DNA from 3 places in the Gallaecimonas zhanjiangensis genome. Region 2 is predicted to be linked to each of the others. Evidence: predicted binding sites of a transcription regulator. Region 2 holds the regulator's gene; each other region holds the start of a gene.
The links. Region 2 encodes Fur, which represses iron uptake genes when iron is present. Its sites were predicted from a motif close to ATAATAATGAGAACNACTATCAA; they were not measured.
Positions count from the first base shown of each region.

Region 1: AC22G1_RS02270 (TonB-dependent siderophore receptor) is a predicted target of Fur. The motif match lies at 4,422-4,444, and genes of this name have one in related genera.
Region 3: AC22G1_RS00575 (TonB-dependent siderophore receptor) is a predicted target of Fur. The motif match lies at 2,467-2,489, and genes of this name have one in related genera.

Region 1 covers NZ_CM172603.1:476,483-483,594, reverse strand. Annotated here, with positions in the region: gene nudC (NAD(+) diphosphatase) at 1-226, opposite strand, end outside; gene rsd (sigma D regulator) at 327-794, shown strand; gene AC22G1_RS02285 (GNAT family N-acetyltransferase) at 854-1,330, opposite strand; gene AC22G1_RS02280 (DUF3224 domain-containing protein) at 1,327-1,779, opposite strand; gene AC22G1_RS02275 (MAPEG family protein) at 1,789-2,181, opposite strand; gene AC22G1_RS02270 (TonB-dependent siderophore receptor) at 2,268-4,343, opposite strand; gene AC22G1_RS02265 (J domain-containing protein) at 4,501-5,694, opposite strand; gene AC22G1_RS02260 (Hsp70 family protein) at 5,694-7,112, opposite strand, start outside.
Region 2 covers NZ_CM172603.1:1,837,606-1,844,717, reverse strand. Annotated here, with positions in the region: gene AC22G1_RS08715 (alpha/beta fold hydrolase) at 1-752, shown strand, start outside; gene AC22G1_RS08710 (DUF2788 domain-containing protein) at 805-1,014, shown strand; gene ybfE (LexA regulated protein) at 1,014-1,313, shown strand; gene fldA (flavodoxin FldA) at 1,319-1,846, shown strand; gene AC22G1_RS08695 (DUF4442 domain-containing protein) at 1,873-2,301, opposite strand; gene fur (ferric iron uptake transcriptional regulator) at 2,483-2,926, shown strand; gene AC22G1_RS08685 (oxidoreductase) at 2,957-4,984, opposite strand; gene sppA (signal peptide peptidase SppA) at 5,138-6,967, shown strand; gene ansA (asparaginase) at 7,049-7,112, shown strand, end outside.
Region 3 covers NZ_CM172603.1:128,224-135,335, forward strand. Annotated here, with positions in the region: gene AC22G1_RS00560 (YicC/YloC family endoribonuclease) at 1-777, opposite strand, end outside; gene rph (ribonuclease PH) at 933-1,646, shown strand; gene pyrE (orotate phosphoribosyltransferase) at 1,692-2,333, shown strand; gene AC22G1_RS00575 (TonB-dependent siderophore receptor) at 2,530-4,626, shown strand; gene AC22G1_RS00580 (DUF5362 domain-containing protein) at 4,669-5,040, opposite strand; gene slmA (nucleoid occlusion factor SlmA) at 5,084-5,668, opposite strand; gene dut (dUTP diphosphatase) at 5,766-6,224, opposite strand; gene coaBC (bifunctional phosphopantothenoylcysteine decarboxylase/phosphopantothenate--cysteine ligase CoaBC) at 6,224-7,112, opposite strand, start outside.

The DNA of each region.
Region 1 (7,112 bases), 1.4 Mb from region 2:
CGCCGCGCTCCGGCTCGGCATTGCGGTCGGGCCATTCCACCATCAGCACGGTGCGCCCTTGCCAGAGCCCGACATTAATGGCCGGTGCCTCTGAGTCAAAACTGGGGAGAACCGCCTTGTTTCCTGTGGGTAACTGGCCGTCATCCAGCCACACCTGATCACCCCTGACCAGTAACCACAACGCCTCATCGGTATATGAGGGGAAAGACACATACAGCTCTGACATGTTGGATTCCTTGTGGAAAAGTGTTGATCCCATCCGGCCTTTTCATTAGAGATAGAGACATGGCAGCCGTACCCGCCATGGCCAAATGAGGGAGACCACTATGCTCACCCAGCTCGAACAAGCCAAAGAAAAATGGGGCGGCGCCAGCGACACCATCGATCGCTGGCTGGCAACCCGCCAACAACTCCTGGTCACCTACTGCAAGCTGGCAGCCAAGGGCCCGGGCCAGTCCGCTCTGCCGGATGCCGATCAACTGGAGAACTTCTGCGCTATTTTGCTCGATTACATCTCTGCTGGCCACTTCGAGGTCTTTGAGCAGGTGGTGATGGGCTGCGAAAAACGCAGTGAAGAAGGCAAGGCGCTGGCCCAGCGCATCTACCCGAAGATAACCGACACCACCCAGTTGGTGCTGGACTTCAATGACAAATACCAGGACTTGGAAGACGAAGACAGCTTGCTGAGCCTTGATGGCGACTTGTCGGCCCTGGGGGAGACCCTGGAGCAGCGCTTCGCCCTTGAAGACAAGCTGATCGCCGCCCTTTACCAGCACCAAACCCAACTGGCCTAACGCTCCACTCCTCGGGCGCCGTTGGCCATGATGCGGCGCCCCACAACCCGGCCCCGGGCTTACAGGTGCTGGGCCATTACCTGAGCCTCGTCCCCGTAGTCGGGCGGTGCCTGGCGGGTACTGGGCGCAAAGCCGCAACCTTGCCAAAACCCTTGTGACCCCTGCACCGACACCAAGGTAACCTTCTTAAAGCCCTGCCGTTTAGCACGCATGAGCACCGCTGCAACCAGCGATTTCGCCCGGCCCTTGCCTCTGGCCGAGGGCGCTATGGCCAAGTCGTGAAGATAGAGCCGCTCACCGTCAGCAGGGGCGGTTTTCACCCCAAGCTTGGGTAGCGCTTCGCCATTCCAGGGGTGAGCCAGGCAATACCCTACTAGCCTGTCTTGGGCGTCGGCCAAGGCCAGGCAGGTGGCGGGCGCCAACTGCCATTTACTTTTAAGGGCCGCTTCGCTCTCTGGCTCAAGTTCTGTGTAACAGGCGGCCTGCACTGCCATCAATGCTGGCCAGTCGCGGCTTTCGATAGTTCTGATATTCATGGCTCGGGCAGGCGGTATTGAAAGTTGTAAAAGTGCTGGCCGTCTTTGATGTCTATCTGCAACCGGCCACTGATGCCCTTGAGGGCGCCGCTGCCGCTGCCCGGCACCACAGAGACCTCCAGTTGCTGCTGGCCTTGGTCCATTTCCCCTTTATGGGCAAGGGCAAAGCCCCCTTCCTTACCATCAATGCTGCCGGTAAAGACCTCCAGCGCCACATAGCCGGCCGAGCCGCTACGCGGATCGCCATAGGCCAGCATCTGGCCAAGGCTGTGGCCTTTGAGGTCGCCGGTGAAGGTTTTGTCCAGCAGCCAGCGGCCCAGGGGGCTGTTGGCATCTTGCTGGGCATCGAGTTTCACCTCAAAGGTGCCGGTTGCCGTGTGTTGACTCATCAGCGTCTCTCCTTGGGCCGGTAAAACCAGCAGCCATAACAGGGTCAGTATTGCGCGCATGTCACGTCCTTATAACGCCAGCAGGTAACGGGCCAGAATGGCCAACACGCAAAGCGCCATGGCCGAGAAAGTAAGCGCCATGCCGGTAATGCGAAACTTAAAGGGCTCATCCAGCTGCGCTACCCCGTAGCCATGCAAAAGCCGCCCCACCAGCAGCAACATACCCGGCAGGTGCAGCAAGGCTGCGCCCTGCCCCCACAGACTCTCAGTCAGCCACATCAGGAGCAGCGTCATGGGCACGTATTCGGTGAAGTTACCTTGCACCCGCATGGCGCGCTCAAGCCGCTTGTCGCCACCACAGCCAATGGCCACCCTGGCGCGGCGCCGCTCACGGATGGTACGGACACTCAATGCGATCAGCAGCACCGCCAGCATGGCGGCATAAAGGGGAGTCAGCGGCACCTTGCTTTCCTTGTCAGGGCAATTTCTTCGAGCTTACCAAAGTGCCGGCCATAGAGAATAAAAAAGCCGCTCGAGGCGGCTTTTTCTTAAAAACTCCAGGTCAGGGAGGCGGTGTAACTGCGGGGGGAGCCGTAAAAGGCCTGGTCCCAATAAAGGCTGCTGTAATAGCTCTTGTCGGTGATGTTATTGAGGTTCAGCTGCCCGGTAATGTTGGGGGTGAACTGGTATTTGGCAAAAAGCCCGTAAAGCGCAAAGGCGCCTTGGCTAATCCGCACCGTGTTGCCGGCGTCGTTATAGGTGGCATCCACATAGATGTTCGATTGCCAGCGCATGCTGGCCCCCAGTTTCAGGCCTTCGACTTGGCTTGGGCTGTAGCTGGCCAGGGCCTTGAAGCTCTGTTTGGGCACATAACGGCGGGTGGTATTGCCGTCGGCGTCTTCAATGTTCTGCTGGGTGTAGCCAAGCAGCACTGAGACCTCGTCGCTCAGCTCGCCGCTCAGCTGCGCTTCAAAGCCCTTGGTTTGAAAATCTCGGCCCTCATAGATGGTTTGGCCCTGATAGCGGCCAACACTGGTGGCCAAGTTGTTGAACTCGTTTTTAAACACCGACAGGCTGGCGTTGAGGCCGCCGTTAAACCATTCGCCCTTGATACCCCCTTCCAGGGTTTTGCCTTCGGACGGCGCCATATGGCCGGTAAGGGTGCGCTCGGTTTGCGGGTCAAAGGTTTTGGCGTAGCTGGTGTAGAGCGACAAGGCATCGGTTACGTCGAATACCACCCCGCCGTAAGGAATCACCTTGTCATTAACCTTGGTGTCTTCGGGCTGATCGTAGCTGGTGCCTTGGCTGTGGTAGCGAACCACTCGGCTGCCGGCAATAACATGCAGGGCATCGGTGATGTTAAGGCGAGTCGCGCCGTAAATGGCCTTTTGGGTGTCTTTGATATCGGAGCCGGTGGCGCCATCAACCAGGTTGGGGTAAGGCGCCTGGCCCTGCCACTGGGTGAAATCACCGATAGGCGGAAAGCCGTTCACGTAGTCATACAAGGATTGGTCAGTGAGCTGGTTTTGGACCCAATTGGCCCCCAGCATCAGCTCGTGGCTCTGGCCCCACAGCTGATATTGGCCGGAAAGAGACAAGTCCACCTGGTTGGCGTGGCTATCCAGGGTGTAACGGCTGGCATAGCCGGTAAGGCCAACATTGGTATCCCGGTCGATAGTGCCGTACACATAGAACAGGTCGCCGCTTTGGGTGGATGCTCGGTAGTTGTAAGCCAGCTTGGCGCGCCAGCCGTTGGCAAAGCGGTGTTCAAGCTCGGCAAAGGCCTGGGTGTTGTAGCTGTTCCAATAAGCCCAATCCGCCGAGGTGCTGGACGAGCGATCAAAGTGAGTTGGCGAGCCGTCGGTGTAGGCCAAGGTCAGCGCGCCCCACATCGGCGAATCAGGCTTGCTCTCCTGGTAATTAACACCGACCGTCAGCAGGGTGTTGTCGCCCAGGCGGGTATCCAGCACACCGTAAAGGGACGACAGGGTCTTACTGTATAAGTCGATGTAGGAGTCTTTGTCCTGATAGCTGCCCACAAAACGGCCGCGCAGGTTGCTGGCCAGGCTGCCTGACACATCGACCTCGCCGCGATAATCATTCCAGCGCCCGGCACTCAAATTCACATAACCCCGGGTGTCATCGGTGGGGCGTTTTCGCACCAGATTGATGGTGGCGGCCGGGTTACCTATCCCCGCCATCAGGCCGCCGGCGCCGCGCAGCACCTGCACTTGGTCATACATGCTCAGGTCAATGTCGCCATTGACCACATCGGCATAAAAAGGAGCACCCAGGCCATCGACCTGGATGTTGTTTATCTCAAAGCCACGGGAGGTGAAATAGGTGCGGTCCGTCTCCACCCGCTCAACCGTTACCCCTGGGGTGTAATCCAACACCTCGTTGAGGGTGCTGAGCCGGTAATCGCTCAGCACATCCTGGCCTATCACCGTCATTGATTGCGGGGTCTGGCGCTCATCCAGGCCAAGGCCGGTGCCCAAGTCGGTGATATTGCCCTGGCTGCCCACCACCTCGATACGCTCTACCTGGTCGTCGTCGGCCCAACCGGGTTGGCTGAGCAAAATGGTCGTTACGGCGATGGCCAGATGGGAAAATCGCGGGGTCATGGCAAGTCCTTTCGAGTAAAGGGCGCGCTGCCAATACCTGTTGGCCAGCACGCCGGTTAAGGAATGTTATTTCCACACATGATAATTATTATCAATATCATGTGCAACATACCAAACCCTTACCACACCAATAAAAAACCGGGTTGCCCCGGCTTTTTTATCCTTGCCTCAACGCATAGAGGTTTTTACACAACCCGAAGCCAAAGGCCGTGCCCACAGGGAATAGCGGTAGCAGGGCTACGCCCACTACCCACATCACCCAATACCCCCATTTATGGCGCTTTCGCAGCGCCCTTCTCAAGGTAAAACTCAGCGTAAAAAACAGGCCGTATCCTACCCAGGTGTGCAGGTTTTGATGTTTCGAAAAGAGGTAAAAACCAAAGGCGACCAAGGGGATCCATAAAAACAGCCAATTGGCGGTTTGTACAACCGTGTCATAAGGCGAAATGTCCGGCGTTTCAGGATGGTATGTGGCCTGCTCCCAGTGGGGTTGTGGCTTTGCCACCTGCTTTGGTTCGGCCAGAGTACCGCCACGCAGCCCTTCAAGGGCCCGCTGGGTTTGGGCGCTGCTGTCCTCGTCCAGTCCTTTTAAGATCTCGGCCACCGCCTTTTGCCCAAAAGCCGACACCAAACCGGGCACCCTGCTTTGCCAATTGAACAGTTCATCGAGGTAGCGGCGCACCGGCCGGCTGAGCTGGTTATAGCGCCGTTTTCGCCGTGAAGAGCCCTTGCCCGTGGGATTGAGAAACCCCATTACCATGGCAAATACGGCGTCACCGACCCGCAGGTTAATCTGGTTATCCAAAAGCGCATCGGCCTGACCCAAAAAGGCCCAGTTGGATAGGCGATTGGCCTTGAGGCTGTTATCGAGGAGCTTGGCCACTTGGCTCAGCAAGGCTTCTTCATCAAACCCGGTATCGGGCACCAGGTTTTGCCCGACATCGTTATCTGGCCAGGGGCCGCTCTCTTCTTCACGAAGCACGGCCAGTACCGGGTCAGGCACATCGTTGTCCGGCCACGGCTCCTCATGGGGGTCTTGAGGTCCGTTCTGCGCGGCATCAGGCACATCGTTTTGCGGCCAGGATGGCGCTATGTCCTCAAGGGGCATCGCTTGTTCCGGCTCTTCCTGTGGCGCAAAGGCCTGCTCGAACTCTTCCTGGGTTAGGCGTATAACCCGTTCCTCGCCCTGGGCTTTGGCCCATTGCTGAGCGGCCTTGTAGGCCTGATGCAAAGCCTGAAAGGCGGCCGGTTCTTCGTCGGGTTTTACCTTCTTCAGGCGCTGGGCATAGGCCTTTTTAATGGCCCTGATATCGGTGGTGGGCGCGATGCCAAGGGGAGCCCAATCAAGCATCAGTACCAGTCTCCGTCGTCCAGGCCCTTGAGCGCTTCCTCGATACGTACCCGGGCCCGGGCAATTTCCGCCTGGTTCTGGGTATTGAGCACGGCGTCAAACTGGCCGATAAGCTGGCCGATGTACTCGCGCTTATTGCCCAAGCTGTATTCGTACAATCGGTCGGCCTTTGCCATCAGCTGCAGGTTCTCTTCCTGGTCGCGGGGGTGGAACTTGAGCTTGGCGAGCTTGGCGCGGGAACGGGCCACTTCCTCGGCCGACATCTGGGTGGGAGAGTTTTGGATAACGGTGTTGTAGCGCTTGCCGGTGGACACCACTTCCACGTCTACTTCCAGCAGGCCGTTCATGTCATAGCTGTAGCGGATATCAGCCCGTTCCTTACCGGCGGGGCCTGAGGGCACATCGCAATAGAGGTTGCCCAAAAACACGTTTTTGCTGACCTTGCGGTTCTCACCTTGGAACACGTCAACATTAAGCCGGGTTTGGTTGTCGTGGGCGGTGTAAACGCTGCGCACAATGGATACCGGCACCACCGAATTGCGCTCAATGATCGGCAGGAAGTAGCCATCTTGGCGGTCTGGGCCTATGACGCTGGTACCCAGGGTGTAGGGGCAGACATCGGTCAGCACAACATCATCCAGGGCCTGATCTTTGGCCACCAACCCCGACTGAATACCGGCGCCCATGGCCACCACCAGATCCGGGTCAAGGGAGCAGGACGGAAAGCGGCCAAAAATTTTGGCCACCGTTGCCCGAAAATGCTTGAGCTTGGTGGCGCCCCCCACCAGCAGCACGTCATCGATATCGCTGTTTTCCATGTTGGCGTCAGACATAGCCTGGGCAATGGGCCGTCTGACCTTGATCAGCAGCGGCGTAACCTGGCGCACAAACCACTCGTCGGTGAACAGCCATTGGTGGGTGGTGCCGGCCAGCACCAGTTCAAGAGACTGTTCGGTCTTTTCCCCCAAGCGCCGCTTGGCCGCTTCCAATTGGCCGTAAAGGCGCTGGCGTTCCTGCTGGCTGAGCTTGTCTTCGCTCACCTTTAGCTCGTCGAGCATGCCCTTTAGCATGGCGTCGACAAAATCTTCGCCGCCCAAGAAGTTGTCGCCGGCGCTGGCATGCACCTCCATCACCCCGTCGAAGTACTCGAGGATGGACACGTCAAAGGTGCCGCCGCCCATGTCGAGGATGATAAAGGTGCCTTCTTTTTGCTCGTGCAGGCCATAGGCCATGGCAGCAGCGGTAGGCTCGTTGACCAGGCGTTTGACCACCAGCCCGGCCAGCTCGCCGGCGGCCTTGGTGGCATGGCGCTGGTTGTGGTTGAAGTAGGCCGGCACGCTGATCACCGCTTCTGTGACCGGCTCACCGAGGTAGGCTTCGGCGTCTTCCTTGAGCGATTGCAGCAGCAAAGAGGAAAG
Region 2 (7,112 bases):
TCAATTACCAGCAACGGGGCCAGGGCCCGGATGTGATTTTAATTCACGGCCTGTTCGGCTCACTCGACAACCTGGGTAACCTCGCCCGCAGCCTGGAAGACGCCTTTACCGTTACCAGTGTGGATTTGCGCAACCACGGCAAGTCTTTTCACTCCGGCGACACCAGCCTTGGCGCCATGGCTGGCGACATCAACGAGCTGATGACCAGCCTCGGCATCGACAAAGCCCACCTGGTGGGCCACTCCCTGGGCGGCAAGGTGGCCATGGAGTTTGCCCTTAACTACGGCCAGAAGGTCGACAAGCTGGTGCTGGCAGACATTGCCCCGGTGACCTACACCCACCGCCACCATGACAATGTCTTTAACGCCCTCACCCAGGTGGACATCAGCCAGATGGCAAGCCGCAAAGAGGTAGAAGATGCGGTTGGCGCTTATATCCTCGACCAGGGCACCCGGCTTTTTATCCTCAAAAACCTGGTGAAAACCGACACCGGCTTTAGCTGGCGCCTGAACGTGCCGGTACTGGCCGGCAAGTACGAGGAGCTCCTTAAAGCCCCGGAGGGCACGCCCTTTACCGGCCCGACGCTCTTTATAAAAGGCGGCGAGTCGCCCTATCTCACCGAAGCCCACAGCCAGGCGGTGGCGGCGCGCTTTCCCAAGGCCCAGCTTAAGGTGATAAGCGGCACCGGCCACTGGCTCCATGCCGAGAAACCGGCGGTGTTTAACAAGCTGGTCAGGGACTTTTTGAGCTGAGTGCTCCCCTTGGGTATAATCCGCGCGTTTCTTGTAAGGGCAACGGCCGCCGATGCTGGACAAGCACCACGACACCCTGGGGTCTTTGGGCCTCAACCTGTTTTTTCTGTTTATCGTCATTGCCCTTGGCCTGGCCATCAACGACGTGCTGAAAAAGAGCCAGGTACCGGCCGCCTGGCGATTGATAGTCTGGCTGGTGCTTTTGGGCGCCGTGGGCTTTGCCTTTAAAACACTCATCTGGGAAAGTTCAGGTATTGGTTAATGGCCAAAGAGAGTACCGACAGAATCACCATTGACCTGTTTGCCGAGGAAAAACGCCGGGGGCGTCCGAAAACCAATCCCCTCCCGCGCCAGGTACAACTGAAGGTCAACAAACGCAATCAGATAAAAAGAGACAAACAAAAGGGCCTCAAAAGAGTCGAACTCAAGGTAGATTCGGACCTCTTCGATACCCTAAATGATTTGGCCAAAGCGCAGAGCATGAGTCGAAGCGAACTGATCGAAAGCATATTGAAAGCCGGTGTCGAGCAGCTCGACACCACCAACAGCGAGAGGAATTGAGTCGAATGGCATCTGTAGGTCTGTTTTTCGGCAGCGATACCGGCAACACCGAAGCCGTAGCCAAGATGATCCAGAAGCAGCTGGGCACCCACATGGTCGAGGTCCACGACATCGCCAAGTCCAGCAAGGAAGACATTGAGAACTTCAGCCTGCTGCTGCTGGGTATCCCCACCTGGTACTACGGTGAATCCCAGTGCGACTGGGACGACTTCTTCCCCACCCTGGAAGAAATCGACTTCACCGACAAGCTGGTGGCCATCTTCGGTTGCGGCGATCAGGAAGACTATGCCGAGTACTTCCTGGACGCCATGGGCACCCTGCGCGATATCGTTGAAGCCAAGGGTGGCATCATCATCGGCCATTGGCCGACCGAAGGTTACAACTACGTGGCCTCCAAGGCGCTGGTAGACGACAACCATTTCGTTGGCCTTGGTATCGACGAAGACCGCCAGCCCGAACTCACCGCCGAGCGGGTGGAAAAATGGGTCAAGCAGGTCTTTGACGAGATGTGCCTGGCAGAACTGGAAGATTGAAAAAAGCCCCTCACCGAGGGGCTTTTTTATGGCTCGGGCCGGTAGCGGCGCTTGAGGCGAACATAAAGCGTGCGCTCAACACGGGCCACCAAATCGCCCTGGTTGTCCTTGATGTCGGTTACCACCTCGGGCAGGTACTTCTCGCCGGCGGCGGTGGCCTGTTCAATCTCCCGCAACAGGCCCTCGGTGACATGAAATTCGGCCACCACCTTGCCTGAGCCCGGCTTTTCAAAGTGCACCTTGGCGCTTCTGTCCCACACGTGAAAGCGCTTGCCCAAGAGCCCCATCAGCATCAGCGAATAGATAGGGTCGGTCATCGCAAACAGGCTGCCGCCAAACTGGGTGCCGTTGGCATTTTTGGTCCAGGGGCGGTTTTTCAGCTCCACCCGGCAATAGCGAAAATCGGCCGACAGCTCGGCAACACGAATCCCCGTAAATAAAAATGGCGGCCACAAATTGAGCAGGGGCCGAATTCGCGTTCCTTTTTTAAACAACCACGATTTCATTGTTCACCTAATCGATAAAATCGAAACAATACTGCTATCATGCCTCTGGAAAAGCGAAGCCCACTTGGGTACCTTTCTCCTGATAACTAACGCGGGCTTGCCCGCCCCGACACTAAAAACAGGACCATCCATGGCGGACGAGAATCAAGCGCTCAGAGACGCTGGCCTTAAGGTCACCCTGCCCCGAGTCAAGATCCTTGAATTGTTGCAGCAGCCCGACTTCCAGCACATCAGTGCCGAGGATCTCTACAAAAAGCTCATCGAGCTGGGTGAAGAGATTGGCCTTGCCACCGTCTACCGCGTGCTGAACCAGTTTGATGATGCCGGCATCGTGACCCGCCATCATTTCGAAGGCGGCAAGTCCGTGTTCGAACTGTCCCAGAAGCACCACCACGACCACCTGGTGTGCCTCAAGTGCGGCCTGGTAGTGGAATTCATGGACGATGTCATCGAGCAGCGCCAAAAGGCCGTTGCCAAAGACAACAAGGTCAAACTGATGCACCACAGTTTGTACCTGTACGGCGAGTGTGAAGACACTGTCGCCTGTGACAAACGCCGCCGCGGCGAAGAATAAACAAGGCCAGGTTCTCCTGGCCTTTTTCTTTTAAAGCCTTGCCGCCAGCTCCGCGCCCTGGCGAATAGCCCGCTTGGCATCAAGCTCTGCCGCAACGAAGGCGCCGCCGATAAGGTGTGCGTTAACCCCCGCCTCAGCCAGTGCCTGCCAAAGCCCCTTGTTGGGCTCCTGGCCGGCGCAGATGATGACGTTGTCCACGTCCAGCACCAGAGTCTCTTCACCTTTGCTGATATGCAGCCCCGCATCGTCGATGCGCTGGTAATTAACCCCCGGCCACATCTTGACCCCAAAGTCGCTAAGGGTCTGGCGGTGCACCCAGCCGGAGGTTTTACCCAGCCCCTTGCCGACTTTGCTGTCTTTGCGTTGCAGCAGCCAAATCTCGCGGGCAGCCGCTGCCTTGTGGCCCTTATCAAGGCCACCGGCGTTACTGATGGCTTTATCCACGCCCCAGTGGGCCAGCCAGCGGTCTTTATCAAGGCTCACCGAATGGCCGGGCTCGGCCAGGAATTCGGCCACATCAAAACCGATACCACCGGCGCCAATAATGGCCACTTTGTCGCCCACCGGCTTGTTGTCTCGCAGCACATCAAGGTAGCTCAGCACCTTGGGATGGCTGACCCCGTCAATGGCCGGGGTACGGGGGCTGATGCCGGTGGCGATAACCAGCTCGTCAAAGCCCTCGGCCTTGAGGGTATCGACGCTTTGAATGGCATTGAGGCGCACCTCGACGCCAAGGTCGCTCAGGCGGTTTTTAAAGTAGCGCAGGGTCTCATAGAACTCTTCTTTACCCGGAATGCGCTTGGCGTAGTTGAACTGGCCGCCCAGCTCGCCAGCGCCGTCCATCAGCACCACCTTGTGGCCCTTTTGTGCGGCGTAGCAGGCAAAGGCCATACCGGCCGGGCCTGCGCCCACCACGCCGATGCGTTTGGGGCTGGCAACGGTTTTAAAAATCAGTTCGGTCTCATAGCAGGCCTGGGGGTTAACCAGGCAGCTGGCCCGTTTTTGCTCAAACACATGGTCAAGGCAGGCCTGGTTACAGGCGATGCAGGTGTTGATGCGATCCCCAAGGCCGGCGGCGGCCTTGTTGACAAACTCAGGGTCGGCCAACAACGGCCGAGCCATCGACACCATGTCCGCCTCGCCAGCGGCGAGGATAGCCTCGGCCACGTCCGGGGTGTTGATGCGGTTGGTGGTGATAAGGGGGATGCCAAGGCCTTCTTTTTTCATCTTGGCGGTGACCCAGGAAAAGGCGGCGCGCGGCACCGAAGTAACGATGGTGGGGATGCGCGCTTCGTGCCAGCCGATGCCGGTGTTAATCAGGGTCACCCCGGCCTTTTCAAGCTCTCGGGCCAGGTACACCGCGTCATCCCAGCCCATGCCCTCTTCCACCAATTCGAGCATGGACAGACGGAAGATAATGATGAAATCGCTACCCACCCGCTCGCGGATGGCCCGGATGATGGCCAGGGCAAAACGGGCACGGTTTTCAATGCTGCCGCCCCAGGCGTCGGTGCGCTTGTTGGTGCGAAGGGCCAGAAACTGGTTGATGAGGTAACCCTCAGAGCCCATCACTTCAACACCGTCGTAACCGGCCTTTTGGGCCAGGGCGGCGGTTTTGGCAAAGGCCTTGATGGTGCCTTTTATCTGCCGCTGTGACATAGCGCTGGGTTTAAACGGGTTGATGGGCGCCTTTTTGGCGCTGGGGGCCAGGGAAAAGGGATGATAGGCGTAGCGGCCGGCGTGGAGGATTTGCAGGCAAATTTTACCGTCAGCCTGGTGCACCGCGTCGGTCACCACTTTGTGCTTTTTGGCTTGAAAACCAAAGGATAACTGGCTGCCAAAAGGCGCCAGGCGGCCTCTGAAGGTGGGGGCGATGCCCCCGGTTACGATCAGCCCTACCCCGCCTTCGGCGCGGGCTTTGTAAAAGGCGGCCATTTTATTGAAACCGTCCTTTTCTTCCTCAAGGCCGGTATGCATGGAGCCCATCAGCACTCGGTTCTTTAAGGTGGTGAAGCCCAAATCAAGAGGTTTCAACAAGTTAGGATATGCTGCACTCATCGCTCGACTGTTCCTTATAGTTTTGCCCAAGCGTACTCATCCGATGAGTTGGAATCAACAAACCGTTACAAATTCGGCTTCGCATTGGACAGTGATTCACTTAGCATGCGAAGAATCCCCCAATACAAGGAAGCATCCGAGATTATGCTGACCATGTTGAAGAAGGTTTTCTCCATTATCTGGAAGGCCCTGAACGGCCTGCGCCGCCTGGTGATGAGCCTTATCGTGCTGGTTCTGGTGGTGGTGCTGTTTAGCTCCATCGGCGAAGACAAAGGCCCCGAAGTTCCCAAAGGTGGCGCCTTGATGCTGAACCTGGACGGTGTGCTGGTTGAAAAGGCCAAAAACGTAGACCCGGTAAAAGCCGTGGTACAGCAGATGCAAGGCTCTGATGAGCCGCCGGAAATTCAGCTCAGCGACGTGCTGGATGTCATTCATAACGCCAAGGACGACAACCGCATCAAGATGCTGGTGCTGCGCCTTGATGGCCTTTACACCACCAGCCCCGACAAGCTGATGACCATCGGCGATGCCATCGAAGACTTCAAAAAGAGCGGCAAGGAAGTGGTGGCCAAGGGCGATTACTACACCCAGGGCCAATACCTGCTGGCGGCCTACGCCGACAAGGTGTATCTCAACAAGGTGGGCTTTATGTCCATCGACGGTTTTGGCCGTTACCGCACCTACTACAAGTCGTTGCTGGACAAGTTGAAAGTCACCACCCACGTGTTTCGGGTCGGGACCTTTAAATCCGCCGTTGAGCCCTTTATCCGCGACGACATGTCAGAGCCCGCCAAGGACGCCAACCGCACCTTCCTGAACGCCTTGTGGCAGCAGTATCAGGATAAGGTCGTTGAGCTGCGCCACCTTAAACCCGGCGCCCTGGACGACATGCTCAACAACCTGCCTGACCGCTTTGAAGCCGCTGGCGCCGATTTTGCCCAGCTCGCCCTCAAAGAAGGCCTGGTGGACAAACTGATGTCCCGCGAGGAGATGGATCAGAGCCTTATCGCCGAAGTGGGCGAAGACGATGACCACCACTATCGCCGCATCAGCTTTGACGATTACCTGTCCATCATCCATCCCAAGTTCCCGGCGCCCAAGAAAGGCCCGAAAGTCGGGGTGATCGTGGCTCAGGGTGAAATTGTTGATGGCGAGGCGCCGGTCAACATGTCTGGTGGCGACTCCATTGCCGCGCTGCTGCGCCAGGCCCGTTTTGATAAAGACATCAAAGCGGTGGTGCTGCGGGTCGATAGCCCCGGCGGCAGCGCCTTTGCCAGCGAGATCATCCGCCAAGAATTGCTGGAGCTGAAAAAAGCCGGCAAACCGGTAGTGGCCTCCATGGGCACCTACGCGGCCTCCGGTGGTTACTGGATCTCTGCCAGCGCCGATGAAATCGTGGCTCACCCCACTACCCTCACCGGCTCCATCGGCATCTTTGGCCTGCTGGCCACCTTTGAAAACAGCCTGGACGCCATCGGCGTGCACAGCGACGGTGTGGGTACCTCCGAGTACGCCGGCACCGACCTTACCCGGCCGCTGTCTGCCAACTTGCAGCGCATCATCCAGGCCAATGTCGAGAAGGGTTACGACCGCTTCCTGACCCTGGTGTCCGAGAGCCGCCACATGACCAAGGAGCAGGTTAATAAAATTGCTCAAGGCCATATCTGGATTGGCGCGCAGGCCAAAGAGCTGGGCCTGGTGGACAAACTGGGTGACGAGAACCTCGCCATCAAGGACGCCGCCGCCCTCGCCGGCCTCAAGCACTACAGTGTTGAGCAGGTAGAACGGCCGCTGACCCCGCGCGAGCAACTGGTTAAAGCCCTGTTTGGCGATGCCGCCCAACTGGCCGCCAGCGTGCAGACCCAGCAGTATCCTTGGCTCAGCAAACTGCTGGCCACCCTTGATACCGAGGTATCGCCCCTGGTGGACATGAAAGATCCCCAAGGCATGTACCTTTACTGCCGCGACTGCAACTTCCAGTAAGTCACTGCACCACAGATAAAAAACCGGGCCCAGGCCCGGTTTTTTCTTATAATGCGCGCCATAGCAGCGAAGGAGCAGTTCATGGCTAAAAAACGCATTTACGTTGCCTACACCGGCGGCACCATCGGCATGCAAAAATCCGCCA
Region 3 (7,112 bases), 1.7 Mb from region 2:
CTTAGAGCCCAGGGTGTTCGCCTCGCGGTTGAACTCCTGCATCATAAAGTCCAGGCGGCGGCCGATGGCGCCTTTGGTCTTGAGGATTTTGCGGGTTTCTTTGACATGAGACTCGAGGCGGTCAAGCTCTTCGGCCACGTCAACGCGGCTGGCCAGCATCACCATTTCCTGTTCGAGGCGGGCAGGGTCCAGCTCCACCTTGGCTTCTTCAAAGCGGCTTTGCATGCGCTCGCGCTGCCAGGCCAGTACCTCCGGCATTTTTTCGCGCACTTTGGCTACTTCTGCCAGCACGCCGTCGAGGCGGGCTTCGATCAGGGCTTTGAGGTTTTCCCCTTCGCGGCCACGGGCGGCGATAAAGTCTTCCAGGCCTTCGTCAAAGGCGGCCAGCAGCGCTTCGCTGATGGCGTCGAGATCGGCTTCCGGGGCGTTCATCACGCCGGGCCAGCGCAGCACGTCCAGCACGTTGATTTGCGCTTGGGGCGCCTTGGCGGCCAGTTCGCTGGCGCGGGCCATCAGCATCTCGGCCAGGGCGCTGTTAAAGGCCAGGGCGTTGGCGTCGGCGGTGGCGGCGTCAAAGCGCAGCTGGATTTCCACTTTGCCGCGGTTCAGTTTGGCGCGCAGTTTTTCGCGGATGACAGGGTCAAAGCTTCGGAAGGATTCGGGCAGGCGCAGGTAGGCCTCGAGGTAGCGCTGGTTTACCGAGCGAATTTCCCAGGAGGCGGTGCCCCAATCGGCCCGGACATCTTTACGGGCAAAGGCGGTCATGCTGTAAGTCATAAGGGCTGTCCTTATTGGTTTGGGCCCAGTATACCCACAGAGGCCCTTGCCGTGAAAACCGCTTCTGTGGCGGCGCTCACCTTGTGGCCCCTGGCCGTGGCCGCAGATGGCCGCTTCCCCTATAATGGCGCCACCTCGGACCCACAGGATTATCCATGCGACACAGCGGCAGAACCCCCAGCCAGACCCGTCAGGTCACCCTTACCCGCAACTTCACAGCCCATGCCGAAGGCTCGGTGCTGGTAGCTTTTGGTAACACCAAGGTGCTGTGCACCGCCTCTGTGGTGGATGGCGCGCCCCGTTGGCTCAAAGGCAAGGGCCAAGGCTGGGTGACCGCCGAATACGGCATGCTGCCTCGCTCCACCCACACTCGCAACGACCGGGAAGCGGCTCGTGGCAAGCAGTCTGGCCGCACCATGGAAATTCAGCGCCTTATTGCCCGCAGCCTGCGCGCAGCGGTGGATCTGACCAAACTGGGCGATGTCACCATCACCGTGGACTGCGACGTGATCCAGGCCGACGGCGGCACCCGCACCGCGGCCATTACCGGCGGCTGCGTGGCGCTGTTTGACGCCCTTAACTGGATGGTTGAGCAGAAGAAGGTCAAGGAAAACCCCTTCAAGCAGATGGTGGCGGCGCTGTCGGTGGGTATTGTCGCGGGAGACGCGGTGTGTGACCTCGACTACATCGAAGACTCCAGCGCACAAACCGATATGAACGTGGTGATGACCGAAGATGGCCGCATGATTGAAGTGCAGGGCACCGCCGAGGCCGAGCCCTTTAGCCGCCAGGAACTGAACGCCATGCTGGATTTGGCCGACAGCGGCATTCGCGATCTCTTTGCCGCCCAGCGCGCTGCGCTGGCTTGATTGTATTGACGGGGCATTGGCCCCGTTTTTTATAGGACAAACCCCATGAAAGCCTATCAAAAAGCCTTTATCGAATTTGCCATCGAACGCCAGGTGCTGCGCTTTGGCAGCTTTACCCTCAAATCTGGCCGCCAGAGCCCGTATTTCTTCAACGCCGGCCTCTTTAACACCGGCCGCGATCTGGCCAAACTGGGCCGCTTTTATGCCGACGCCCTGGTGGATTCCGGCATCGCCTTCGACCTGCTGTTCGGCCCGGCTTACAAGGGTATTCCCATCGCCACCACCACCGCTGTGGCCCTCAATGACCACCACGACAAAGACTACCCCTACTGCTTTAACCGCAAAGAGAAAAAAGACCACGGCGAAGGCGGCAGCCTGGTAGGTAGCCCCCTTAAAGGCCGGGTCATGCTGGTGGACGATGTGATCACCGCCGGTACCGCCATTCGCGAGTCCATGGAGATCATCCAAGCCGAAGGCGCCGAGCTTGCCGGGGTGCTGATTGCCCTGGACCGCCAAGAGAAGGGCAAAGGCGAGCTGTCGGCTATTCAGGAAGTGGAGCGCGATTTCGGCTGCGCCGTGGTGAGCATCATCACCCTGGCCGACCTCATCAGCTACCTGGAGCAAAAGCCGGAGCTGGCAGAATCTTTACAAGCGGTACGGAACTATCGCCAGCAGTACGGCGTCTAACCCGGCGTTGCAAGTAAACACGGATGTTTAGGCGTTACGCCTTTTTCAATTGTCTGCAAGGACTATGGCCAGATGTAATGTCTGGCCTTTCTTTTATCTACACCCCGCTAACACCCGCGCCGGTGGATTTTGCATTGAAATGAGAATGTTTTTCATTTAAATTCTTCCGCCATTGTGGTTTCAACCCGGGCTGGAAATGAAGTCTTTTGCCTTGCTCCCCCTGGCGGCCTTTGCGGCGGCCTACACCCTGCCGGTACTGGCAGCGACCGATGACGCCAACAACAGCGACATAGAACGCATCACCGTCAAGGGGCGGGCCCAGTCCATGTACCGCATTGACGACGGCTCGGTGGCCATGAAAACCGCCACTCCCCTGGAGCGCACCCCGCAGTCGGTGCAAATCCTGCCGCTGTCCTTGATTGAAGATCAGGCCGCCACCGAGGTGACCGACCTCTACCGCTCTATCAGCGGGGTGAGCCAATACAACTACGCCTCGGTGACCTTCAGGGGCTTTCGCCAAAATGACGTGCGCTACGACGGTGTGCGGGGCGACCCTTATGGCGATGTTTCCACGCCGCAGCTTTTTAATATCCAGCAGGTGCAGGTGCTCAAAGGCCCCAGCGGCGCCCTCTATGGCGCCGGCGACCCGGGCGGCCTGATTAACTACGTCACCAAAAAGCCCGGCTACCAGAGCGATAACCGCATCAAGCTCACCGCCGGTAACGACGATTTTGTCAGTGGCAGCCTGGAGCTCTCAGGCCCCTTGACCCAAGCCGCCGACCAGCGCTATCGCCTCGGGCTCTATCAGGACCACGAAAACCCCTACCGCTGGAATACCGACAACCGCCGCCGCATCATCGATACCGGCTATGCCATCGATCTGAGTGATGCCAGCACCCTGACTCTGCAACTGACCGACGTGCGCCAAAACGAAGCGGGCGCCCGGCTCCGCGGCATTCCGGCCGACAGCCAGGGTAACTTCCTGGCCAGCATGCGCTGGAACGCCAACGAGAAGTCCGATTTTCTGCGCTTAACTGCCACCGTGTACCAGGCAAGGCTCGACCACGATTTTAACGACTGGCTGTCGGCCGACGTAACGGTGCGTTATTTCGATAACACCGAGCGCCAGAAGTACCATGAGCCGGCCAGCGCCGACGACACCAACGGCGATGGCCTGGCCGACTACACCGAGCGCCAGTACCGCGACCAAACCCGCGACACCAAGGCCGGCTCGGTTACCGCCAACCTGGTGGCCGAACTGGGCGCCCATACCCTGCTTTTGGGGGGCGATTTTTCCCATCAAAAAGAAGATTTTTACTACCAGCGGGCCCGTACTGCCGATGGCGTAGTGGGGCTCAGTTACAGCAACCCCCAATACGGAGTGACCGACCCGGCCAGTTACCGGATGCGGCTAATAACCGATTCTGACACCACCGCCGAGCGTTACGGCTTTTACCTGCAGGACCAGTGGCGTATCACCCAAGCCTGGGATATTACCGGCAGCGCCCGCCTGGACGGCTTTGACGACAAGGTGCTGGACAACATCGCCGGCGGCGAAGAGCACTATAACGACACCGGTTTTTCCTACCGTTTGGGCAGCACCTATAAAATCAACGAGCACTTACACCCCTATGTAAGCTGGTCTACCGGCTTTACCCCTCAGGATGTCTCAAGCCAGCTGGCCAGCAATGGCGGGCCTTTCGACCCGGAAGAGAGCAAGCAAGCCGAGCTTGGGCTGCGCAGCTACTGGTTTGATAGCGCCATCAACCTCAACCTGGCGGCCTACCATATCGAGCGCAAAAACATCCTGCAGACCGACCCGGACGACACCGACCGGCAAATTGCCCTGGGGAAGGTGCGCAGCCAGGGTGTGGAAGTGGATTTATTGGGGGATCTCAGCGAAAACTGGGTGATCAACGCCAACTACGCCTACAACGACGCGGTGGTAAAAGACGCCACCAGCGGTATCAGCCGTTCGGTGGGCAAGCGTTTTGCCAATGCTCCGCGCCATCAGTTCGGGCTCTGGACCCGCTATGACATCTCCGCCTTGGATTCGGCCATCGCCTTTGGCGCTGACTATGTGTCCGAGCAGTTCGACCAGGACGGCAACCGCATCAAGCCCTACACCGTGTTTGATGCCTCCTGGCAAACCCAGTGGCAGGCCTGGCAGTTCCAGCTCAATGTCAAAAACCTCTTTGACAAGGCCTATGCGGTAAGCGGCCTTTTAGGGCGCACCGGCCAGTTCCCCGGCGAGCGGCGCCGGGTATACGCCTCGGCCAGTTACCGGTTCTAATAAAAAAGGCGCCTTTCGGCGCCTTTTTTATTGGGGTGCGGCTTAGTGGTAGCCGCCCATGCCGGCCATACCTGCCAAGAGGGTCATGCCGCCAAGCAGCATAAACAGCACGGTGATCGCCAAACCAATCAACATGGTCACCCCCATCAGGGTGAAGTAGGTCTTGAGCTTGGCCAAGGCATCGGCGAAGGCTTCGGCCGAGCCGCTGCGCTCGGCCGCTTCAATGGCGGAGCTGGCCTGCATCAGCAGTACCCCCATCCATATCGGCAGCCAGGCCCACAGCAGGCCCACCAGGGTAATGGCTTGCAAGGCGCCGGTGATGATGCCCATCACGCCGACAAACTTCATCCAGCCTTTGGCCTGGAACAGGGGGCTGGACAGCTTTTGCACCAGGCTTTGCTGTTCGGTTTCCATAACGATCTCTCCTTGGTTGGTGGTGGCTTCCCTGGCAAAAAACTCAGAGCAGCTGTTGTTCGATAAGCTGCCACTGGGCATTAAAGCCGTCAGTGGGCTTGTGTTTAAAGCCCGAGCGCACGAACTGGCCAATGCGGCCCTCGGTAAAGGCCAGCAGCAGGTTGGCCAGCACGCTTTCGTCGACGCTAAAGGCTTTGCCTTCGCGCAGGCGGCGCTCACGCAATACCTGCTTGAGCTGGGTTTCGAGCTTTTGGAACAGCAGTTCGATGCGGTCGCGCAGCCTTTCTTGCTCGCCCTGCAAGGCGTCGCCGTTGATGATACGGGTCAGGCCGGGGTTCTTCTCGGCAAACACCAGCAGCAAGTGCAGCATGTGGTGGATGCGGGTCAGGGTGTCTTTTTCGTCGCGCAAAATCAGGTTGATGCGGGACAGCAAGGACTCTTCGATAAAGTCGATGAGGCCTTCAAACATCCGGGCCTTGGAGGGGAAATGGCGATACAGGGCGGCTTCGGACACCCCGACCTGGGCGGCCAGTTTAGCAGTGGTGATCCGTTGTCCTGCTTGGGTTTCCAGCATCTGTGCCAGACTTTGCAGGATCTGCTCCCGGCGGCTGGTTTTGGCGTTGGCCATGGTACTACTTCCCTGCAAAATGAAACGGGGCCTCCAGTGCGAGACCCCAAGAAGTAGGCATAGTTTATCTTGTGTTCAGGATGGAAAAAAGCGCCTGTCAGTGCCGCCCGGAGTGTCCGAAGCCCCCTTCACCGCGTTCGGTTGCCTGGAACTCTTCCACCACCTCAAATTGCGCCTGCACTACCGGTAACAACACCAGCTGGGCAATGCGCTCACCGGGGGCGATGGTGAAGCTGTCGTTGCCGCGGTTCCACACCGACACCATCAGTTGGCCTTGGTAGTCGGAATCAATCAGGCCCACCAGGTTACCCAGCACGATGCCGTGTTTATGGCCAAGGCCGCTGCGGGGCAGGATGGTGGCGCACAGGTTCGGGTCTTGAATGTAAATGGCAAGGCCGGTGGGAATGAGGGTGGTCTGGCCTGGGGCCAGCTCGATGGCGGCGTCGATAACGGCGCGCAAGTCGAGGCCAGCCGAGCCTTCGGTAGCGTAAGCGGGCAGGGGGAATTCGGTGCCGACCCGGGGGTCGAGGATCTTCAGTTGGATAGCGTGTTTCATCAGTGCTCGCTCAGTCGGTTGGCCAGGATTGCCAGCAATTGCTCGGCCAGTTTGGCCTTGGAAGCCTGGGGCAATACCTGGGTCTGGTCTTTGCTGATCAGGGTCAGCTGGTTGTCGTCAGTGCCGAAGGCCAGGCCGTTGCCCACGGCGTTGGCGGCGATAAGGTCAAGGCCCTTGCGTGCCAGTTTGCTTTTGGCGTACTGCTCCACATCGCGGGTCTCGGCGGCAAAGCCCACCACCAGGGCCGGGCGCGCCGCCATGGCGGCCACGTCGCTGATGATGTCGGGGTTTTTAACCATCTCCACCGACAGGGTGTCGCCGTCTTTTTTGATTTTGTGCTCGCCGACTGCCACCGGCCGGTAATCGGCCACGGCCGCGCAGCCGATGAAAATATCGCAGCCGCCGGCAAGTTCAAGGGCCGCGGCGTGCATCTCAAGGGCCGAGCCCACGTCGGTGCGCTTTACGCCCGCCGGGGTAGCCAGCGCCACCGGGCCGCTGATGAGCGCCACCTCGGCGCCCATGGCGGCGGCGGCGGCGGCAATGGCAAAGCCCATCTTGCCGGAGCTGTGGTTGGAGAGATAACGCACTGGGTCCAGCGGCTCGCGGGTAGGGCCGGCGGTCAGCACCAGGCGCTTGCCAGCCAGGGGCTTGGGCCCGAACAGCCCTTCAACCTCAGCCACCAGTTCCAGCGGCTCTTTCATGCGCCCTGGGCCCACATCGCCGCAGGCCTGCTCGCCACCATTGGGGCCCCAGATGTGCACGCCGCGGCGCTTGAGGGTAGCCAGGTTTTCCTGAGTCGCTACCGCTTTGTACATCTGCTGGTTCATGGCCGGCGCCACCGCCAACGGAGCGCTGGAGGCCAAAATCAGGGTAGTGAGCAGGTCGTCG